Regions from separate parts of the Mesorhizobium sp. M1227 genome, predicted to be linked through region 2. Evidence: predicted binding sites of a transcription regulator. Region 2 holds the regulator's gene; each other region holds the start of a gene.

Evidence for each region. The regulator LexA, encoded in region 2, represses DNA repair genes until DNA is damaged. The targets are predictions, from matches to a motif close to TGTTCNNNNTGTGTTCNG.
Region 1: the regulator LexA is predicted to act here: its motif matches at 1,861-1,878, upstream of NKH28_RS13645 (helicase-related protein).
Region 3: the regulator LexA is predicted to act here: its motif matches at 1,793-1,810, upstream of NKH28_RS15725 (YifB family Mg chelatase-like AAA ATPase).

Annotation. Positions count from the first base shown of each region.
Region 1 covers NZ_JAMYLZ010000008.1:178,202-181,482, forward strand. The annotation lists gene NKH28_RS13645 (helicase-related protein) at 1-1,693, opposite strand, end outside; gene phbB (acetoacetyl-CoA reductase) at 2,425-3,150, opposite strand; gene NKH28_RS13655 (acetyl-CoA C-acetyltransferase) at 3,254-3,281, opposite strand, start outside.
Region 2 covers NZ_JAMYLZ010000016.1:16,044-19,324, forward strand. The annotation lists gene NKH28_RS19195 (ComEC/Rec2 family competence protein) at 1-1,132, shown strand, start outside; gene lexA (transcriptional repressor LexA) at 1,126-1,860, opposite strand; gene kynU (kynureninase) at 2,306-3,281, shown strand, end outside.
Region 3 covers NZ_JAMYLZ010000011.1:29,996-33,276, forward strand. The annotation lists gene NKH28_RS15725 (YifB family Mg chelatase-like AAA ATPase) at 170-1,699, opposite strand; gene gshB (glutathione synthase) at 1,863-2,804, opposite strand; gene NKH28_RS15735 (GtrA family protein) at 3,022-3,281, opposite strand, start outside.

The DNA.
Region 1 (3,281 bases), on a different contig from region 2:
AACCCAGCGCGATGTCGCCATTGGCCGAGGCGCCGAAGCGCTCGGCCCGCGCCTCGAACTCGGCGGCAAGCGCCTTCTGCGCCGCCGCCCGCACCGCCTTGGCGTCTTCGCCGCCGGCGCTCTGGTCGGCGGTGAAGCGGAAACCTTGCAACTCGCCGACGTGATGGCCTTCGACGAGGACGGTTCCGGTTGGGCTGATTTCGGCTTCAGGCATCGTGTTTTCTCTAAGGCGCCGCATGAGGACGGAAGTCCTGCGGTCTACAAAACGTTTCGTCAACCGCTCATGCAGCGCATCGGACAATCTGTCTTCGATTTCGCGCGTCTTTTCCTGCCAGTGTGCCCGATCGGCCAGCCAGCCGGGCCTGTTGGAAACGAAGGTCCATGTGCGGATCTGGGCAATCCTGTGCGACAGCGTGTCGATGTCGCCTTCGGTGGTGTCGGCACGGCGCACCTGCTCGGCCATGTAGTTCTCGTCGACATGGCCATGCCTGGCAAGGTCCATGTAAATGGAGGCAATCAAGTCGGCGTGCTGGGCCGGCGCGATCTTCCTGTAGTCGGGCAGCGCGCAGGCTTCCCACAGCAGCGCCACGCGCCTGGCATCGGTGGTGAGTGCCCGGACGTCCTCGTCGCGCGACAGATGCTCGAGCGCCTGTGCGTCTACTGCCGGCAGCGCGCGCGTCAGGCCTTCGACCGGGGCGTTGGTCTCGATCGAGCGCTTCAGCGCATCGAGGCTGGCGAAATCGAAATGCGCGGTACGCCACTGCAGCACTTTCACCGGATCGAAATCATGCGCCTCGATCTTGTTGACCAGTTCATCATCCAGCGGATCGACCTGGCCGGTGACGCCGAAGGTGCCATCGCGCAGATGCCGGCCGGCGCGGCCGGCAATCTGGCCGAGCTCGGCCGCCGTCAGGTTGCGGTACTGGTAGCCGTCGAATTTGCGATTCTGGGCGAAGGCGACGTGGTCGAGGTCGAGGTTGAGGCCCATGCCGATGGCGTCGGTGGCGACGAGGTAGTCGACGTCGCCCGACTGGAACAGCGCTACCTGGGCGTTGCGGGTGCGCGGGCTGAGTGCGCCGAGCACGACGGCGGCACCGCCCTGCTGGCGGCGGATCAGCTCGGCGATGGCATAGACCTCGTCGGCCGAGAAGGCGACGATCGCGGTGCGCCGCGGCAGGCGGGTCAGCTTCTTCGAGCCGGCATAGGCAAGATGCGACAGGCGTGGCCGGGTCACCACCGACACGCCCCGCAGCAGGCGCTGCAGGATGCCGTGCATCGTGGCCGCGCCCAGCAGCAGCGTCTCCTGCCGGCCGCGCAGATGCAGGATGCGATCGGTAAAGATGTGTCCGCGTTCGAGATCGCCGGCGAGCTGGACCTCGTCGATGGCAACGAAGGCGGCGTCGGTCTCGCGCGGCATCGCTTCCACGGTGCAGACCGAGTATTTCGCGCCCGCCGGCTGGATCTTTTCCTCGCCGGTGATGAGCGCCACCTTATGGGCGCCGACCTTCTCGCAGACGCGCGTATAGACCTCGCGGGCAAGCAGCCTGAGCGGCAGGCCGATGACGCCGCTTTCGTGCGCCACCATGCGTTCGATGGCGAGATGGGTCTTGCCGGTGTTGGTCGGGCCGAGCACGGCCGTCACGTCTCGACCCGACAGGATCAGCGGTTCAGTATGTTTCGGATGGATGTTCATCGGCCTGGAAATAAGGCTCTCTGCCTCGCATTGTCGGGAGCGCGCCCATATTGGCCGCGTATGACAGGCGACACATAGGGATTTCGGGTGCGAAGCGAAAGCGGAATATGCCGAGGGCAGGCCGATTGGTTGGTTCGAAGCCAGAAAATCTGTTCCCGATTAACAGTTGGAACGAGTCTGGAACGAATCAGCGACGAATCACTGACTCGCGCTGATTCAGGGTTTGTTCACGGCTACATCTGGGTTTTCTGTCGGCATACCTCACCACATGCTGAATCACGGAAACTGGCCCGATTTATGCAAGCGGCATCCAAGCGAGCACTGCGGTTAACCTTTGCCGGTGAATGGTCGTGGCTGGCCAACCTGCTTCGCACAACATTATGAAATTATTGATGTTTCCTAATGCGCTTTAATCATTTCGCGGGTGTTTTCAGCTCTCGCCGTTAACGCTCCGCTCAAAGCCGGAACGAATCGGCGACGAATCAGCGATAGCTGAAGTTTCTTGGTTTGTTCACCGCAACATGTTGTGTCGTGAACAGCTTTTCCACCGAGAATCCACAGGCTGCCGGGCGGCTTTTGCACAAGCTGCGAGTTTGCCGTTAACCTTTGCGTGCCGGATTGGGGCAGCGTGCTGCATCGAGATCTTGCAACGGGAAGACCGCTATAGAAACGGGCCGTTTTGCAGGCCCGTTCGTCCAAGCGCGGATCTGTCTCAACGTAAAGACAAACGATCAGGCGACGTACTGGCCGCCATTGGCTGATATGGTCGAGCCGGTGATGAAACCGGCATCGTCGGAAGCGAGGAAGACGACGCAGCGCGCGATCTCCTCCGGCTCGCCGAGACGGCCGACCGGGATGTGCGGGATGACGCGCTCGTTGAGGACCTTCTCGTCCATTGCCTTGACCATCTCGGTGGCGATGTAGCCGGGGCAAATGACGTTGACGGTGATGCCGGCGCGCGCGCCTTCCTGGGCCAGTGCCTTGGTGAAGCCGATATCGCCGGCCTTCGAGGCCGAATAATTGACCTGGCCGACCTGGCCTTTCTGGCCGTTGATCGAGGAGATGGTGATGATGCGACCGAACTTACGGTCGCGCATGCCGCCCCACAATGGATGCGTCATGTTGAAGACGCCAGAAAGGTTGGTGTCGAGGACCTCTTTCCATTGCTCGCGCGTCATCTTATGGAACATCGCGTCGCGAGTGATGCCGGCATTGTTGACCAGCACCGAGACGGGACCGAGATCGGCCTCTATCTGTTTGATGCCGGCGGCGCAGGCCTCGTAGTCGGCGACGGACCATTTATAGACCGGGATGCCGGTCGCGGCCTTGAACTTTGCCGCCGCTTCTTCATTGCCGGCGTAGTTTGCGGCGACCGAATAGCCGGCGCTTTTCAAGGCGACCGATATCGCCGCGCCGATGCCGCGCGACCCGCCTGTGACGATTGCAACCTTTGTCATATGTCCTCCCGGGAAATGCAGATGACTGAGCGTTGAAGCGGTGGGGTTTGCCCTCTTTCCCTACTCGCTTTGCGCCAGCATCCTATTCGTATCGCTTATCTCATCACAATGCTTCCACGCACATGGCAACA
Region 2 (3,281 bases):
CCAGATGTCCTTCGCCGCGACGGCGGCCCTTGTCGGCGCCTATGCAGGCTGGTCCGATTACCGCGCCGGCAGGGCTACCACGCCGCCGCCGCGGCAGTCGCCGCTACGCTTTGCCACTCGAAAGGTCCTGCTGGGCATGTGCGGTCTGGCGATGACCTCGATCATTGCAGGGAGCGCCACGGCGCTTTTCGCCATATGGCATTTCCAGCGCGTGGCGCCGCTCAGCCTGTTCGCCAATCTGGCCATCATGCCCATCGTGTCACTGGTCGTCATGCCCTTCGCCGTTCTCAGCGCGCTGGCGATGCCGTTCGGTGCGGATGGCCCTTTTCTCTATGTCATGGGCAAGGGGCTGACGGCGATGATCGCCCTGTCCGGGTGGATCTCGGAGCGCTCGCCGATCGATGCGGTCGGGCTGATTTCGCTGAGATCCGTCCTTCTGGTGACGATCGCCCTCGTCATTGCCAGCATGGCGACGACGTGGTTGCGGCTGGCGGCACTTCCTTTTGCGCTCGCCGGCTTGCTGACGACAACGCAGACACGCATACCCGACGTATTGGTCTCGGAGGACGCACGGCTGGTCGCGCTGCCGATCGGCAGCGGTGAACTCGCGGTCAACCGGGCACGCCCGAATGAGTTCACCATCGACAACTGGAAACGCGCGCTCACATCAGAGGCTATCGTCGCGCCGGAAACACCTGGAAAGAACGACCCGCAATTCGACATTGCCGATCCGGCCGACCTACCGCCGGGCATGCCGTTCATTTGCACGGACGGCCTCTGCCTTGCCAGGCATCCATCCGGCGCGATCATCGCGCAAGCCAAGGACCGCGATACTGCGCGGCCAGCCTGCGCCTTTGCCAGCTTGATCGTCATCGACGACGCCACCGCCCATAACCCCTGCTACTACGACCGGCTGGTCCTCGTCGTCACCAAACGGCAACTGGCGCGCGCGGGAAGTGCCGCCGTCTATTTCGATCCACAAGCGGCAACACGCGCCGAGATCCGCTTCGCCGTCGAAAAATCATACCGGCCCTGGCACGTGCAGCGGAAATTTTCACGCGCGGCACGGGGCCTGCCGCCATACCGCCGGGCCGACAACCCCAAAGCCGGCGCCAAGGGCGGAGCTCAGTAGCGGCGGATCAGTCCGACGAGCTTGCCCTGCACCTTGACCCTGTCTGGTCCGAAGATGCGCGTCTCGTAGGCCGGATTGGCGGCTTCCAGGGCGATCGAGGCGCCCTTGCGGCGGAACCGCTTCAGCGTCGCTTCCTCCTCGTCGACCAGTGCCACCACGATCTCACCGGGGCTCGCCGTATCGGCATTGCGGATGATCACCGTGTCGCCGTCGAAAATGCCGGCCTCGATCATCGAATCGCCTTTGACCTCAAGCGCATAATGCTCGCCGCCCATGATCATATCCGGCGGCACCGAAATCGAATGCGTCTGGTGCTGGATGGCGTCGATCGGCACACCGGCAGCGATGCGGCCCATCACCGGGATCGAAACGGCGGCGACGACATCGTCGTCATTTCCGGCTGCGGGCACGCGCGACGATGTCGGCTTGCCTTGCCGAGGGGCGCCTTGCCCAAGACTGCCCTGGATGACACTCGGCGAGAACTTGCGTGCCGCATTGAGGCCGGGGGCGATCGAGTCAGGCAGGCGCAGCACCTCCAGCGCACGGGCCCGGTTGGGCAAACGGCGAATGAAGCCGCGCTCCTCCAGCGCCGTAATCAGCCGGTGGATTCCGGATTTGGAAGCCAGGTCGAGCGCTTCCTTCATCTCGTCGAAGGAAGGCGGGATACCGCTTTCCTTCAACCTTTCGTGGATGAACATAAGCAGTTCGTGTTGTTTGCGTGTCAGCATAGCGACCCCCAACAGAATCAGAAAAACAAACCCAGAACAAACACTATCTGTTCCAGTTGTGTTCCGCAACTGTTTAAAGTTTAATGAATGCGTTAAGGCTCGGGAAACAAACGACGTCCCCTACCGGCGTACCGCATTTTCATCGCCGCGAGCCTTATCGCCTTGATTCTGCTTCGTTTGCGCCCTTCTGGTCTCCTAGAAGGCGGCACTGGCATCGGCCGTCGGTTGGTAAAAGGCACGGAATTGAACCGTATCGACTGTGCGGTTTGGTCAATGCACCGTGAACGAAACGAACTCAAAACGCCAACCTCGGGTTAAGTCCCGGCTTCCACCGCCTGGTCAGGCTGCTTCTCGCCGGTGGAGCCTTGCTGCGCGCAACCAGGTAATGGAAGAACAGTCGATGCGTGTCCGACGTTGCGTTGGATCTTGGGGGAGCAGACAAATCATGACAGGAATTCCCGATCTCGTGGCCATAAAGGCGATGGATGCCGCGGATCCGCTGCGCGCGATGCGCGACCGCTTTGTGTTGCCGCAAGGAGTGATCTATCTCGACGGCAATTCGCTAGGAGCTGCTTCACGTGCCGCTTTCGATGAACTGCACAAGGCCGCGACCGAAGAATGGTCGTATGATCTCATCCGCGCATGGAACACCGCCGGCTGGTTCAACATGCCGCTTGAACTTGGCGACCAGCTCGGGCGCCTGATCGGTGCCGCGGCCGGCCAGACGGTGGTCTGCGACACGACATCGGTCAACATCTACAAGCTGCTGCACGCCGCCATGGCCATGCGACCGGAGCGGCAGGTCATCGTCGCCGAGGGCGATAGTTTTCCGACGGACCTCTACATGGCTGAGGGTGTGGTTTCGACGCGAAAAGATACGCTGCTGCGCCTCTCGGGGGTCGACGCGCCGACCATCGAAGAGCTGATCGACGAACGCACCGCCGTGGTGCTGGTCAACCACGTCAACTACAAGTCGGGCGAACTGCGCGACATGCCGACGCTGACGCGCAGGGCTCAGGAAGCCGGGGCGATGATCGTCTGGGATCTCTGCCACACCGCCGGCGCGATGCCAGTCGAGCTCGACAAGGCAAACGCCGATTTTGCCGTTGGCTGCACCTACAAATATCTGAATGGCGGCCCGGGCGCGCCTGCCTTCATCTATGCGGCTGAGCGGCATCTTTCCGACATCCAGCAGCCGCTCACCGGCTGGTGGGGCCATGCACGGCCCTTCGCCTTCGAGCCAGGCTATGCGGCCGGCACCGGCATCCGCCGATTTCTGTGCGGCACCCATCCGGTCCTGTCGATGCGCACGCTGAAGGGCGCGCTCGACATCTGGAACGATGTCGACATGACGGCGGTGCGCAAGAAGAGCATCGCGCTGGCGGATCTGTTCATCGAGCTTGTCGAGGCAAAGTGCGGCA
Region 3 (3,281 bases), on a different contig from region 2:
GTGGGGTCGCCAATGCAGTGCGCCAACCCAATTCTGACGGTGCGCCTTAGGAGGAGCATCGCAACGCTCCGCACCTCGGTCGGTTTCGAAATGCGACAGGCCGAGCGTCTCACCGGCGACCCCACCCGGCCGCTTCGCGGCCACCCTCCCCTCAAGGGGGAGGGGAACGTCACGCCGCCTGCGCCATCCGTTCCGAGCTCATGCGGTAGGAAATCGCTTCGGCCAGATGGATGCGGCCGACTGTTTCGCTGGCCTCGAGATCGGCCAGTGTCCGCGCCACCTTCAAGACGCGGTGATAGGCTCGTGCGGAAAAGCCGAGCTTTTCGCTGGCATCCCTGAGCAGCGACAGGCCGGCGGCGTCGGGCATGGCGATCTCCTCGATGACTGACGGCGAGCAATGGGCGTTGGTGGTGGCGGTCGCGCCGAGCCGCTCGAAGCGCTCTCGCTGGATCGTACGGGCGCGGGCAACACGTAGTGCGACGGCGGCACTTTTCTCCGCCCGGTCCGGCCGGATCAGATCGCTGGCCGAGACCGCCGGCACCTCGATCCTGAGATCGATGCGATCGAGCAGCGGGCCGGAAATGCGCGCCTGGTAGTCGGTGCGGCAGCGGTCGCCGCGCAGGCAGCGATAGCCGGGCTCGCCGGCCATGCCGCAACGGCACGGGTTCATCGCCGCGACCAGCTGGATACGCGCCGGATAGGTGACGCGATGATTGGCGCGCGCGATCATGCAGTCGCCGGTCTCGAGCGGCTGGCGCAGTGCATCGAGCGCCTGCGGCGAGAATTCGGGGAATTCGTCGAGGAACAGCACGCCGTGATGGGCAAGCGAGGCCTCGCCCGGCCGCACGCGCAACCCGCCGCCGACCATCGCCGCCATCGAGGCCGAATGATGCGGCGCGCGGAACGGCCGCCGGTCGGTGAGTTTTCCTTCGCCGAGTTCGCCGGCCACCGAGGCGATCATCGAGACTTCGAGCAATTCCCTGGGCGCCAGCGGCGGCAGGATCGACGGCAGCCGCTGCGCCAGCATCGACTTTCCCGACCCCGGCGGTCCGACCATCAGAAGATTGTGGCCGCCGGCGGCCGCCACCTCCAGCGCCCGCTTGGCGGTCTCCTGGCCCTTGATGTCGGCAAGGTCGGGCAGGTCGCGCGCCGCGGCATGGATGCCGGCTTCCGGCCGTGACAGAACCTGCGTGCCGCGAAAATGATTGGCGATGGCGATCAGGCTGCGCGGCGCCAATATGTCGAAGTCCTTGCCGGCCCAGGCCGCTTCCGGCCCGCAGGCGAACGGGCAGATCAAGCCCTTGCCTTCGGCGTTGGCACCGATTGCCGCCGGCAGCGCGCCAGCCACCGCGGCGATGGTTCCGTCGAGTGACAATTCGCCAAGCACGACATAGCCGGCCAGCATGTCGCCCGGAATGGCGCCGAGCGCCGCCATCAGCCCGAGGGCGATCGGCAGATCGTAGTGGCTGCCTTCCTTGGGCAGGTCGGCCGGCGCCAGATTGACGGTGACCTTCTTCGACGGCATCGACAGGCCGGATGCATGCAGCGCTGCCTGCACCCGCTCGCGGCTTTCGGCCACAGCCTTGTCGGCCAGCCCGACGATGTGCATGTTGACTTTGCCCGGCGCGATCATCACCTGCACATCGACCGGCACGGCCTCGATGCCCTGGAAAGCAACCGTGCGAACCCGCGCCACCATGTCTTCACCCCAGATGCAGGCTTTTGCCCCAAGCCTTTGCGATCATGCCGCGAACGGCGTCACCCGAGACAACCACAGATTTCCGGCGAAGGCAAGAACATTTGGGGAACAGCTGAGCGCCACGGCTGCAATGGTTTGCAACGCGGCCGCTCGCGAAGCGAGGCTAGTTGCGCTTCTCCTCCACGGCATCCCAGAACAGGCTGGCGATGTCGGCGCCGCCGAAGCGCTGCACTTCGCGTATGCCGGTCGGTGAGGTCACGTTGATCTCGGTCATGTAGTCGCCGATGACGTCGATGCCGACGAGGATGAAGCCGCGCTCCTTCAGCGCGGGGCCGATGCGGGCACAGATCTCGCGTTCGCGTTCCGTCAATTCGGTCTTTTCGGCGCGGCCGCCGACATGCATGTTGGAGCGCGAATCATGCTCGGCCGGCACGCGGTTGATGGCGCCGACAGGCTCGCCGTCAATCAGGATGATGCGCTTGTCGCCACCCCGCACCTCCTTGAGGTAGCGCTGCACGATGTAGGGTTCGCGGAACAACTGGCCGAACATTTCGAGCAGCGAGGCGAGGTTGCGGTCGGCCTCGTGCAGGTGAAAGATGCCGGCGCCGCCATTGCCGTAGAGCGGCTTGACGATGATATCGCCGAACTCCTTGCGAAAGGCGGCGACCTCGAGCGGGTCCTTGGTGATCAGCGTGTCCGGCATCAGGTCGGGAAATTCGGTGACGAAGATCTTTTCCGGGCTGTTGCGCACCCAGGCCGGGTCGTTGACCACCAGCGTCTTCGGATGGATGCGCTCGAGGATATGCGTGGTGGTGATGTAGTTCATGTCGAAGGGCGGATCCTGCCGCAAAAGGATGACGTCCATCTCCGCAAGATCGGTGCGCACCTTCTCGCCCAGCGAATAATGGTTGCCCTTCTCGTCGCGGACCTGCATCGCCTCGATACGGGCAAACACCTTGCCTTCGCGCAGCGACAGCCGGTCGGGCGTGTAGTGGAACAGCTGGTGCCCGCGCCGCTGCGCTTCCAGCGACAGCGCAAACGACGTGTCGCCGGCAATCGACACGGTAGAGATGTGGTCCATCTGGACGGCGACTTTCAGGGGCATGGGTGCTCTCCGGCGCAGTTGCAACGAACGTGCGTCCACCTGGACGCACATACGCTCCAACACTTTGAATCCATGCATCGCGCTTTCCGAAAATCGATTCCGATTTTTCGGGCCGATGCATCGACGAGAGCGATATAAGGAAATCGGCGGCCTCTGCCAATCGGCCAAGGTCATGATGAGGCTGCGCTTCTGGCGCAGACCCCAATGCGATGTGCGTTCAGCGGTCGAAGACCAGCTTGGAATAGCCGAGGAAGGACAGCGCCATGGCAACCAGCGAGGCGACCGCAAGGGCGACGAGCGGCGGCACCATCGGCAGCGCGAACAGCATGGCGCAATAGACGAGATAATTGACGAGGCTGGTGGCGATGCCGACGCCGCCATAGCGTGCGCCCTCTTGCGCGACGCCGCGGCTGGAAGGCGAGAAGGTCAGATGGCGATTGATCAGCCAGGTGACGGACAGGGCAAAACCGATCGAGA